2 regions of the Serratia sp. TSA_130.1 genome follow, and region 2 is predicted to be linked to the other one. Evidence: riboswitches for the same ligand, from Rfam matches in the RefSeq annotation. Region 2 holds a riboswitch; the other holds the start of a gene.
The links. A riboswitch is a leader RNA that binds a small molecule or an ion and turns the genes downstream of it on or off. The one in region 2 is predicted to bind thiamine pyrophosphate.
Positions count from the first base shown of each region.

Region 1: linked by a shared signal. The riboswitch ahead of thiC (phosphomethylpyrimidine synthase ThiC) and the one ahead of tenA (thiaminase II) in region 2 are both predicted to bind thiamine pyrophosphate.

Region 1 covers NZ_JBQZFS010000013.1:5,813-11,836, forward strand. Annotated here, with positions in the region: gene nfi (deoxyribonuclease V) at 1-22, opposite strand, end outside; gene hemE (uroporphyrinogen decarboxylase) at 32-1,096, opposite strand; gene nudC (NAD(+) diphosphatase) at 1,135-1,902, opposite strand; gene ACUTQY_RS24530 (Rsd/AlgQ family anti-sigma factor) at 2,004-2,507, shown strand; TPP riboswitch at 2,547-2,671, shown strand; gene thiC (phosphomethylpyrimidine synthase ThiC) at 2,786-4,729, shown strand; gene thiE (thiamine phosphate synthase) at 4,722-5,372, shown strand; gene ACUTQY_RS24545 (HesA/MoeB/ThiF family protein) at 5,365-6,024, shown strand, end outside.
Region 2 covers NZ_JBQZFS010000001.1:736,788-742,811, forward strand. Annotated here, with positions in the region: gene ACUTQY_RS03415 (GlxA family transcriptional regulator) at 1-110, opposite strand, end outside; gene ACUTQY_RS03420 (SDR family NAD(P)-dependent oxidoreductase) at 236-970, opposite strand; gene ACUTQY_RS03425 (LLM class flavin-dependent oxidoreductase) at 984-2,006, opposite strand; TPP riboswitch at 2,156-2,258, shown strand; gene tenA (thiaminase II) at 2,321-3,004, shown strand; gene ACUTQY_RS03435 (ABC transporter ATP-binding protein) at 3,001-3,741, shown strand; gene ACUTQY_RS03440 (ABC transporter permease) at 3,738-4,505, shown strand; gene ACUTQY_RS03445 (ABC transporter substrate-binding protein) at 4,541-5,476, shown strand; gene ACUTQY_RS03450 (transporter substrate-binding domain-containing protein) at 5,477-6,024, opposite strand, start outside.

The DNA of each region.
Region 1 (6,024 bases), on a different contig from region 2:
GCAGGGCCTGCATATCGGTCACATCGAATCCTTAACGGTGGTATTTCGCCGACTGCGCGTGCACCGCCTCGACGAAGGCGCCGGCGTGCTCAGGCGGCACATCCTGATGGATGCCGTGGCCCAGGTTGAACACATGACCGTTACCGTGGCCAAAACCGGCCAGAATGGTCTCCACCTCTTCCGCGATGCGCGCCGGAGAAGCATAGAGCATCGACGGATCCATATTGCCCTGCAGCGCCACTTTGTCGCCCACGCGCCGACGCGCGTCGGCGATATCGGTGGTCCAGTCCAGCCCCAGCGCATCGCAGCCGGTGGCAGCCATCGCCTCCAGCCACTGCCCGCCGCCTTTGGTAAACAGCGTCACCGGCACGCGGCGGCCGTCATTTTCACGCAGCAGGCCATCGACGATCTTGTGCATGTAGTGCAACGAGAACTCGCGGTAATCGCGCCCGGTCAGCACGCCGCCCCAGGTGTCGAACACCATCACCGACTGCGCGCCGGCCTTGATTTGGGCGTTGAGGTACAGGATCACGCTGTCCGCCAACTTGTCCAGCAACAGGTGCAGCGTGGCCGGTTCGGCATACATCATTTTTTTCAGCTTGGTGAAGGCCTTGCTGCTCCCGCCTTCAACCATATAGGTAGCCAGCGTCCACGGGCTGCCGGAGAAGCCGATCAGCGGCACTTCGCCCTTCAGCTCGCGGCGGATGGTGCGCACCGCGTTCATCACATAGCCCAGCTCCACTTCCGGATCGAACGCCGGCAGTTTGTCGACGTCGGCACGGCAGGTGATAGGTGAGCTGAAACGCGGGCCTTCGCCGGCTTCAAAGTACAGGCCAAGCCCCATGGCGTCGGGAATGGTGAGAATGTCGGAGAACAGAATGGCGGCGTCCAGCGCATAGCGGCGCAGCGGCTGCAGCGTAACCTCACAGGCCAGCTCCGCGTTCTTGCACAGCGACATGAAATCACCGGCCTGGGCACGGGTCGCCTTGTACTCCGGCAAATAACGACCGGCCTGGCGCATCATCCATACGGGGGTCACATCCACCGGCTGGCGCAACAGCGCGCGCAGGTAGCGATCGTTCTTCAACTCAGTCATTTATGGGGCTCCCTTAATAATCTGCCGGCCATTGTACATTATTCTTCCCGGCACAGCGCCACGGTGTCCTCAATCAACCGGCGCGCCACGGTGCCGGGCGGCGGCAACAGCGGCAGTTGGTCGTAGCGATACCAGCCGGCGTTAAGCAGCTCCTTGGGATCGTGACGAAGGTCGCCCTGATGGTAATCGGCCATAAAGGCCATCATCAGCGAGTGTGGGAACGGCCAGGGTTGTGAAGTGACGTAGCGCAGGTTCTTGATTTCGATATTGCTCTCTTCCATCACTTCGCGCGCCACCGCCTGCTCCAGCGTTTCGCCCACTTCGACGAAACCGGCCAGCACCGTGTGGATACCGCCGCGATGGCGCACGTGCTGCGCCAGCAGGATCTGATCGTCGCGCCGAATGGCGACGATCACGCAGGGCGCAATCTGCGGGTAGTACCGTTCTTTGCAGTGGCCGCAGAGGCAGGCGCTTTCGGTGCGGCTGAGATGCATCTCATGGCCGCAGTAGCCGCAAAAGCGATGGGAGCGGTAGAAATCCGCCAGCTGCACGCCGCGCCCGGCAAGCTGGAACAGACCACGATCCTGATCCAACAGCTGACGCACCGATCCCATCTCCCGCGGCATCGCCTGGCGCACCAGCCAGACCGGCGCGCCCTCCCACTCACCGATGATGCGCGCCATGTGGCCCTGCAGCCCGAGGACGGCGGCCGTCCCCGACGGCAATTCACCGTTCGGTAACCAAAGTTTGCTTTCATGGCTGACGATCCACCAGCCGTTTTCATTGCCCGTTAATGCAAGTTCCATATCGTTGTTGCACAACCTCAGCTTCACTGGCACTCTACAAATCGGCTTTGTTACATTTTAATAACTTACCGGTTACTTTTATTACTTACACGGAGTCAAACATGCTCAACCGTTTGGAAAGGCTGACTCAGCGCGTTGGCGGTAGTAATGAATTAGTTGATCAATGGCTTCAGGCCCGCAAGCAGTTGCTGGTCGCCTACTGCACGCTGGTAGGCCTCAAACCGAATAAAGAAAAGCATACGCCGCTGAATGAAAAAGCGCTGGAGAACTTTTGCCATAACCTGGTGGATTACCTCTCCGCAGGGCATTTTCATATCTATGACAGAATTATCAAACAAGTGGAAGGCGCAGCCAGTCCGAAAATGTCGCTGGCGGTGAACATCTACCCCAAGCTATGGGCCAATACCGAACAGATCATGGCGTTCCACGATCGCTATACCGAAGTGGATATCGATCAGGAGGTCTGTCTGGAATTCCATCAGGCCTTGTCGGATATCGGCGAAACGCTGGCGGCGCGCTTTGCGCTGGAAGATAAGCTGATCCTGTTGGAAGCGGAGGCCGCGCAGCAACCGCTGCCGGACCAGGCGCTGGATCCGGCGCGTTAAAATTTTATAGTTTTTTTTCTTATCCCTCCTATACTGGGGGGCATCTTGTCGGAGTGCCTAGCGCCTGATTTGTTCATCGAATCAGCCAGGCTGAGACCGTTAATTCGGGATCCGCGGAACCTGATCGGGCTAATACCCGCGAAGGGAACAAGAGTAATCTATCGCCACAGGCACGGCCTTCCCTTTGCGGGCGTCCAGCCTTATCGGCCACCATCATTACTCCCTCCGAGCTCCAGACAAGCAACTTTCCCAACCCAACACACTGGTAGGAACTTGCTATGTCTAACGTTAATCCACCGCGCGCCCGTAAAGCGCAACGCGAAGCCGCCCAGCAGTTTATCGACACGCTGCAAGGCATGGCTTTCCCAAACTCACGCCGCATCTACCTGCAGGGCTCGCGCCGCGATATCCAGGTGCCGATGCGCGAAATTCAGCTCAGCCCGACCCTGGTCGGCGGCAGCAAAGATAGCCCGCAGTATGAACAGAACGAGGCGATCCCGGTATATGACACCGCGGGCCCATACGGCGATCCGCAGGCCGAGCTCGATGTGCACGCCGGCCTGGCCAAGCTGCGCGCCGGCTGGATCGACGCGCGCGGCGATACTGCGACCCTGAGCGGCGCCAGTTCCGGCTTCACCCAACAGCGTCTGGCGGACGAGGGGCTGGATCACCTGCGCTTCGAACATCTGCCGCTGCCGCGCAAGGCGTTGCCGGGCAAGTGCGTTACCCAGCTGCACTATGCCCGCGCCGGCATCGTCACCCCGGAGATGGAGTTTATCGCCATCCGTGAAAACATGGGGCGCGAACGCATTCGCGGCGAGGTGCTACGCCACCAGCATCCGGGCCAGGGCTGGGGCGCCAACCTGCCGGACAACATCACGCCGGAGTTCGTGCGCCAGGAAGTGGCCGCCGGCCGCGCCATCATTCCTGCCAACATCAATCACCCGGAGGCGGAGCCGATGATCATCGGCCGCAATTTCCTGGTGAAGGTGAACGCCAATATCGGCAACTCGGCGGTCACGTCGTCGATCGAAGAAGAGGTGGAGAAGCTGGTGTGGGCCACCCGCTGGGGCGCAGACACCGTGATGGATCTCTCCACCGGCCGCTATATTCACGAAACCCGCGAGTGGATCCTGCGTAACAGCCCGGTGCCCATCGGCACCGTGCCTATCTACCAGGCGCTGGAGAAGGTCAACGGCGTGGCGGAAAACCTCACCTGGGAGATGTTCCGCGATACGCTGCTGGAACAGGCTGAACAAGGGGTCGATTACTTCACCATCCACGCCGGCGTGCTGCTGCGCTACGTGCCGATGACCGCCAAACGCCTGACCGGCATCGTGTCGCGCGGCGGCTCGATCATGGCCAAATGGTGTCTGTCGCACCATCAGGAAAACTTCCTCTATCAGCACTTCCGTGAAATCTGCGAGATCTGCGCCGCCTACGACGTTTCGCTGTCGCTCGGCGACGGCCTGCGCCCCGGTTCGATTCAGGACGCCAACGACGAGGCCCAGTTCGCCGAGCTGCATACGCTGGGCGAGCTGACCAAAATCGCCTGGGAATACGACGTACAAGTGATGATTGAAGGCCCGGGCCACGTGCCGATGCAGATGATCCGCCGCAACATGACCGAAGAGCTGGAACATTGCCACGAAGCGCCGTTCTACACCCTTGGCCCGCTGACCACCGATATCGCCCCGGGCTATGACCATTTCACCTCCGGCATCGGCGCGGCGATGATTGGCTGGTTCGGCTGCGCCATGCTGTGTTACGTCACGCCGAAAGAGCACCTCGGCCTGCCGAATAAAGAGGACGTCAAACAGGGCCTGATCACCTACAAGATCGCCGCCCACGCCGCCGATCTGGCCAAAGGCCATCCGGGCGCGCAAATTCGCGATAACGCCATGTCCAAGGCGCGTTTCGAATTCCGCTGGGAAGATCAGTTCAATCTGGCGCTCGATCCGGCCACCGCGCGCGCCTATCACGACGAAACCCTGCCGCAGGAGTCCGGCAAGATCGCTCACTTCTGCTCGATGTGCGGACCGAAATTCTGCTCGATGAAGATTTCACAAGAGGTGCGCGACTACGCCGCCGCCCAAGAGGCCGCCAAACCGATCGAGGTGCAGCTGACCGGCATGGAAAAAATGTCCGCCGAGTTCCGCGCCCGCGGCAGCGAGCTGTATCACAGCGCCGGCAATCTGCAGGAGGAGACGAGCAATGACTGATATCACGACGCCCTTCCCGGCGACGCCCCACAAACTGGGGCTTTACCCGGTCGTCGACAGCGTGGAATGGATCGCTCGTCTGCTGGAGGCCGGCGTTACCACGATCCAGCTGCGCATCAAGGATCTGCCGGACGAGCAGGTCGAAGAGGATATCGCCGCCGCCATCGCGCTGGGCCGGCGTTATCAGGCGCGGCTGTTCATCAACGATTACTGGCGGCTGGCGATCAAGCACGGCGCCTACGGCGTGCATCTGGGCCAGGAAGATCTCGATACCACCGATCTGGCGGCCATTCACCGCGCCGGGCTGCGGCTCGGCGTTTCCACCCATGACGATGCCGAGCTGGCGCGCGCGCTGGCGGTGAAACCCTCCTACATCGCGCTGGGGCACATCTTCCCCACCCAGACCAAAGACATGCCTTCGGCGCCGCAGGGGCTGGCGGAGTTAAAACGCCACATCGCCGGTTTGGCGGATTACCCGACGGTGGCGATCGGCGGGATCAGTATCGATCGCGTACCGGCGGTGCTGGCGTGCGGCGTCGGCAGCGTGGCGGTGGTCAGCGCCATCACCCAGGCGCCGGACTGGCGCGCGGCGACGGCCGAACTGCTGCGGCTGATCGAAGGTAAGGAGCCGAACGATGCTTAACGATCGGGAGTTCCTGCGCTACAGCCGCCAGCTGCTGCTGGAGGATGTCGGCCCGGAAGGTCAGGAAAAACTCAAGCGCGCCACGGTGCTGATCGTCGGCCTGGGGGGGCTGGGGTCCCCGGCTTCGCTGTATCTGGCCGCCGCCGGGGTCGGCACGCTGCTGCTGGCCGACGACGACACGCTGCACGTCACCAACCTGCAGCGGCAAATCCTGTACCGCAGCGCCGATACCGCCACCGGCAAAGCGGCGCTGGCGCAACGCCATCTGCAGGCGTTGAACCCGTTGGTGGAGTCCATCCCGCTGGCGCAGCGGCTGCAAGGGCAAGCGCTGCGCGACGCGGTCGCCCGCGCCGATCTGGTGCTGGACTGCTGCGACAACATGGCGACCCGCCATGAGGTCAACGCCGCCTGCATCGCCGCCGCCAAGCCGCTGATCAGCGGCAGCGCAGTGGGTTTCAGCGGCCAGCTGCTGGTGCTCGAGCCGCCCTATGCGCACGGCTGCTACGCCTGCCTGTACCCGGAGCAGGAAGAACCGCAGCGCAACTGCCGCACCGCCGGGGTGCTCGGCCCGGTGGTGGGCGTGATCGGCACTCTGCAAGCGCTGGAGGCCATCAAGATGCTGGCCGGCCTTCCTTCCTCCCTCAGCGGCAAG
Region 2 (6,024 bases):
AGCGGCGTCTCGGCGGCACTCAGGCGATTAGCCTGCATCAGGATATCGGCGATGCCCGCCGCTTCGAACAGCATGCCCCCTTCAGGGACGATAATCAGGAATGTGTGCATGGCGATAATAGAGAGAACGGTCAAAACAGGTCAGGAAGCCACTGTATAAGAAAAGCGCCGTCGGTTCACCCTGCAGGCATAAAAAAGCCCGCCGGCAACCCGACGGGCCTAGAAGGAATAGCCATTTAAACCTGCGGCAAGCTCACCCCGCCGGCGCGCGCCAATTGCGCCAGCAGCGCCGTTTGAAACGCCTCGTCGTGTACCGCCGCGTGAGGCTCGAAGCGCTGCTGATGATGCCAATAGCCGCCGGAGGCCAGGGCCTGCGGTTCATCGCTGCTCACCAGCCATGCCTGCGTCACATGCCCCAGCGCCAGATCGTCGGGCGCGTCCGCGCCGCCCATTTTGGTCGGCACCCAGCCGGGATCGACCGCGCTGCTGATGACGTCGGGCCACAGGCGCGCCACGGCGGCGGCCAGCGTGGTGACGAACAGCTTGCTGTCCGAATAAGAACCTGCGGCGCCGCCAAGCCAGTCTACGCCGTTCAGCTCCGCCACGCCGTCAAAGTGCATACTGCTGCTCAGGTAGACGATTCGCTTGGGACGTTCGATCAGGGCCGTCAGCAGGTAGGGCGCTATGACGTTCACCGGCATCACCTGCGGCCCGGTGAACATGCCGGCATTGTGGATCACCGCGTCCGGACGGCCGAGGCGATTGACCTGCTCGGCAAGCTGCCGAGTCTGCTGCACATCGGACAAATCGCCGATCGCCGCCTGTGCACCGCGATCCAGCAGATCGCGCACCGCGTCCAGACGGCCGGGTGCGCGCGCATGCAGAATCACCTGATGCCCTTCGTCCAACAGCGTTTGCGCGGCGGCGCGGCCCAGCCCATCGACCGAACCGGTAATGAAAATGCGTGACATGCCACTCCTCCGTTTAGCGCCAGCCGAGCGCCGGCGCGACATGGGTTAAAATCGATTCGATGACGTGCGCATTGTAATCCACGCCCAGCTGATTAGGCACGGTCAGCAGCAACGTATCCGCTTCGGCGATGGCCTCGTCCTGCGCCAGCTGTTCGATCAGCGCGTCAGGTTCTGCGGCGTAACTGCGGCCAAAGATCGCCCGGGTTTGCGCATCGATATACCCCAGTTGGTCGCCTTCCTTACCGCTGCCGCCGAAGTAGTTGCGATCCCGCTGATCCACCAGCGCGAAGATGCTGCGGCTGACGGAAACCCGCGGCTCGCGCGCATGGCCCGCCTCTTGCCAGGCCGCGCGATAGGCGCGGATCTGCTTGGCCTGCTGGATATGAAAGGGTTCGCCGGTTTCGTCGTTCTTGAGCGTCGAGCTTTGCAGGTTCATGCCCAGCTTCGCCGCCCAGACGGCGGTGGCGTTCGAGCCGGCGCCCCACCAGATGCGGTCGCGCAGCCCGGCGGAAAACGGCTCCGGCCGCAGCAGCCCAGGCGGATTCGGGAACATCGGCTGTGGATTGGGCTCGGCGAACCCTTCGCCGCGCAGCGCTTCCAGGAACACTTCGGTATGGCGGCGGGCCATGTCCGCATCGGTCTCGCCATCGGCCGGGGCATAGCCGAAATAGCGCCAGCCGTCGATCACCTGCTCCGGCGAGCCGCGGCTGATGCCGAGCTGCAGCCGCCCGCCGGCGATCAGATCCGCCGCGCCGGCGTCTTCCACCATGTACAGCGGATTTTCATAACGCATGTCGATCACGCCGGTGCCGATCTCGATGCGTTGGGTTTTGGCGCCGATGGCGGCCAGCAGCGGGAACGGCGACCCCAGCTGGCGTGCAAAGTGGTGTACGCGAAAATAGGCGCCGTCCGCCCCCAGATCTTCGGCGGCGACCGCCAGATCGATGGACTGCAGCAGCGCATCCGCCGCGGAACGGGTGCCGGACTGGGCGGAAGGCGACCAGTGGCCAAACGAGAGAAAACCAATTTTTTTCATCGGGCATCATCCTCAGAGGCAAAACATGGGCCTACAGTGACAAAAACCGCGCGCTTTGCGCCAGCAAAATCGCCCCCGATCGCACTAAACGAACCGATTGCCGCCGCGCCGCCCGGCGATTGTAATCAAAAAACAAATGTCGTATAACAGGCAGCTCCGAGGGGTGTCCTGTTACGGGCTGAGATGGCGCAAGCCGAACCCTTTGAACCTGATCTGGGTCATGCCAGCGAAGGGACGGTTAGGCAACCGCGCGATCACCCGTTGTCTGTTCATACCTCAGCGTGCCCGGATCTCCACTGACTCAAGGAGGTCCCATGTCCATCACCACCCTGTTCGAAAGCGGTCTTTACGGCCGGCTGCGCCAACAGGCCGGCAGCCACTGGCAAAATTACGTCGAACACCCGTTTCTGCAGCAGTTGGCCGCCGGCACCTTGCCTGAACGCGCTTTTCGCCGTTACCTGACCCAAGACTACCTGTTCCTGCTGCACTTCGCCCGCGCCTACGCGCTGCTGGTCAGCAAGCTGCGCACCTTGCCGGAAATGCGCGCCGCCACCGCCTCGCTCAACGGCATCGTCGCCGAGCTGCCGCTGCACGTGGCCTACTGCGCCGAATGGGGGCTGAGCGAAGCGCAGATCGCCGCCCAACCGGAGGCGGCGGAAACCATGAACTACACCCGCTACGTGCTGGACATCGGCCATGCCGGCGACGCCCTCGATCTGCTGGCCGGCCTGCTGCCCTGCGTGGCCGGTTATGCCGAAATCGGCCTGCGGCTGCTGCACGATCCCGCCACCCAAATGGAGGGCAATCCTTACGCCTCCTGGATCCGCAACTACGGCGACGAGGGCTATCTGGCCGGCGTGCGCGCCGCCATCGAACTGCTGGAAACCGTCGGCCACCAGCGCGGCGCACAAAGCCGCTTTACCGAGCTGACGCAGATTTTCACCACCGCCACTCAGCTGGAAGCGGCATTTTGGCAAATGGGGCTGAACGCCTCATGATCTCCCCGCGCCTCCCGCCCGGCATCCAGGTGCGGGATCTCACTCTGCGCTTCGGTCAACAGACGATCTTTGAGCGGCTGAGCTTCGACATCGCCGGCGGCAGCTTCGTCTCCCTGCTCGGCGCCAGCGGCGCCGGCAAAACCAGCCTGCTGAAGATCATCGCCGGGCTGGCGCAGGCCAGCTCGGGTACGGTGAGCGGCAGCGACGGCCTGCCGATCGCCGGGCGCATCGCCTACATGGGGCAAAAAGACCTGCTCTACCCGTGGCTGAGCGTCGAAGACAATGTCGCCCTCGGCTCGCGGCTGCGCGGCGAAGCGCCGGATCGGGCATGGACAGCGCATCTGCTCGAGCGCGTAGGCCTGGCCGCGCATAGCCGCAGCCTGCCCGCCGCGCTGTCCGGCGGCATGCGCCAGCGCGCCGCCATCGCCCGCACGCTCTACGAACGCCAGCCAATCGTGCTGATGGACGAACCCTTTTCCGCGCTGGACGCCATTACCCGCGCCGAGATCCAGAGCCTGGCCGCCGAGCTGCTGGCGCAAAATACCGTGCTGCTGATCACTCACGACCCGATGGAGGCTTGCCGCCTGAGCCACCGGCTGCTGGTGCTGTCGCCCTGGCCGCTGGGCCTCGACGATACCCACCGCATCCGCGGGCAACCGCCGCGCGCGCCGGATGACGCCGACCTGCTGAAAAGCCAGGCCGAGCTGCTGCTGCAAATGGTGAGGGCAGCGCAATGAATATCGCCAAAGAGCGCGGCTTCACCCGTCTGCGGCGTGGGTTGACGGTCTTCATCGGCCTGCTGCTGCTGTGGTGGCTGGCGGCGCAAAGCGGCATTCCGGCCTTTCTGCTGCCCACGCCGGGCGCGGTGGCGCAGGCGCTGTGGGACGGACGCGGCTATCTCGCCTGGCACACGCTGGTCACGGCTTCGGAGATCGTCAGCGGTCTCGCGCTCGGCGTGCTGCTCGGCGCGGCGCTGGCGCTGTGCATGATCTTCTCGCCGCGCCTGCAGCGCTGGCTGATGCCACTGGTGGTCACCAGCCAGGCGATACCGGTGTTCGCCCTGGCCCCATTGCTGGTGCTGTGGTTCGGCTTCGGCATGAGCGCCAAAGTGGCGATGGCGGTGCTGGTGATCTTCTTCCCGGTGGTGTCGGCCTTTTTCGACGGGCTGCGCCGGGTCAACAACGACTATCTCGATCTGGCGCGCACGATGCGCGCTTCGCGCTGGGCGCAGCTGCGGCACGTGCGGGTGATGGCGGCGCTGCCGGCCTTCGGCTCCGGCCTGCGCATGGCCGCCGCCGTCGCGCCGATCGGCGCCATCATCGGCGAATGGGTCGGCTCGGCCGAGGGGCTGGGCTACGTGATGCTGAACGCCAACGCGCGCATGCAGACCGACGTCTGCTTCACCGCGCTGTTTATTTTGGTGCTGATGACCGTGCTGCTGTGGGCCGCGGTGGATGCGCTGCTGCGGCGCCTGATCGCCTGGGCGCCGGAAAACGACTGATGATTGCAACCATAACCAGGGATAAAGGAACGACCATGATCAAACAAACCGTTTGCGGGCTGCTGCTCGGCGCCGCCCTCACCGGCCAGGCCGGCGCGGCCGACAAGCTGACGCTGGTGCTCGACTGGTACATCAACCCCGATCACGCGCCGATTATGGTGGCCGAGCAGATCGGCGCCTTCAAGGCCGCAGGGCTGGACGTCAAGATCGTGCCGCCGTCCGATCCGGCGCTGCCGCCGCGGCTGGTGGCCGCCAAACAGGCCGACCTCGCCATCACCTATCAGCCGCAGCTGCATTTCTTCGCCGATCAGGGCCTGCCGCTGATGCGCGTCGGCACGCTGATCAACACGCCGTTGAATACGGTGATCGCGCTGGATAAAAGCATCACGTCGCCGGCGGATCTCAAGGGCAAAACGGTGGGCTACTCGGTCAGCGGCATCGAACAGGCGACGCTGGCCACCATGGTCGAGCACGAGCACCTCAAGCCGCAGGACATCAAGCTCATCAACGTCAACTTCCAGCTGACCAGCGCCCTGCTGGCGGGCCAGGTCGATGCGGTGATCGGCGGCTACCGCAATATCGAAGCGCTGGAGCTGAAGCTGCAGGGCAAAAAGCCGGTGGTGTTCAACGTCGAAGACTACGGCGTGCCGGCCTACGACGAGCTGATCATCGTCGCCAACCGCGATGCGGTGAACGAGCCGAAAATCCGCAAGTTCCTCGCCGCGCTGAAGCAAGGCAGCGACTACCTGCATGCGCACCCGCAGGACACCTGGCTGGCGTTCGCCAAGGCGCACCCGGAGCTGAATACCGAGCTGAACAAACAGGCGTGGCAAGCCAGCCTGCCGCTGTTCGCGCGCGATCCAGCCAAGTTGGATCGGGCCCGCTATGAGGCTTACGAACAGTTCCTGTTCGACAACAAGCTGATCAAGAAAATCACCCCGGTAGACCAGTATGCGGTGGAGCTCGACTGATCACGCCGAGGCGGCCGGCGGCGCCACCGTCACCTCGCCCTGGCCGCTGCGCTGCAAGGCCGCCTTCACCAGCCCGTTGGCCTTGCAGCGTTCGATAAACGCGTTCACGTAGGCGGCGCCCTGCGCTTTTTGCCTCGGCACCGCCATCGCCTGGCGAATGGCGGTGAAATGCCCATCCAGCACCCGGTAGCCGGGATGGGCGGCCGCGGCGGCCAGCAGCGGTTGACGCACGCCGGCCGCCGCCTCCAGCCCGCGTTCGAAAAACAGCGCGATCGCCTCGGCGGAAGTAGCCGCTCGCACCAGCTGCGCCTGCTGCAGCGTGCGCGACAAAAACAGATCGTACGCGGCGCCCTGGCCGACCGCGATGCGCACCTCCGGCCTGTCGAGCTGCGCCACCTCAAAGTAAGGCGCGTCGTTCGCCACCAGGTAAGTCCCCTCAATGATCACGTAGGGTTCGCTGAAGGCGATTTGCGCCGCGCGCACCGGCTCGATGGCCATAAACGCCAGATTCCAGGCGCCGCTGTCCAGGTCGGCGAACACCTTGCCGG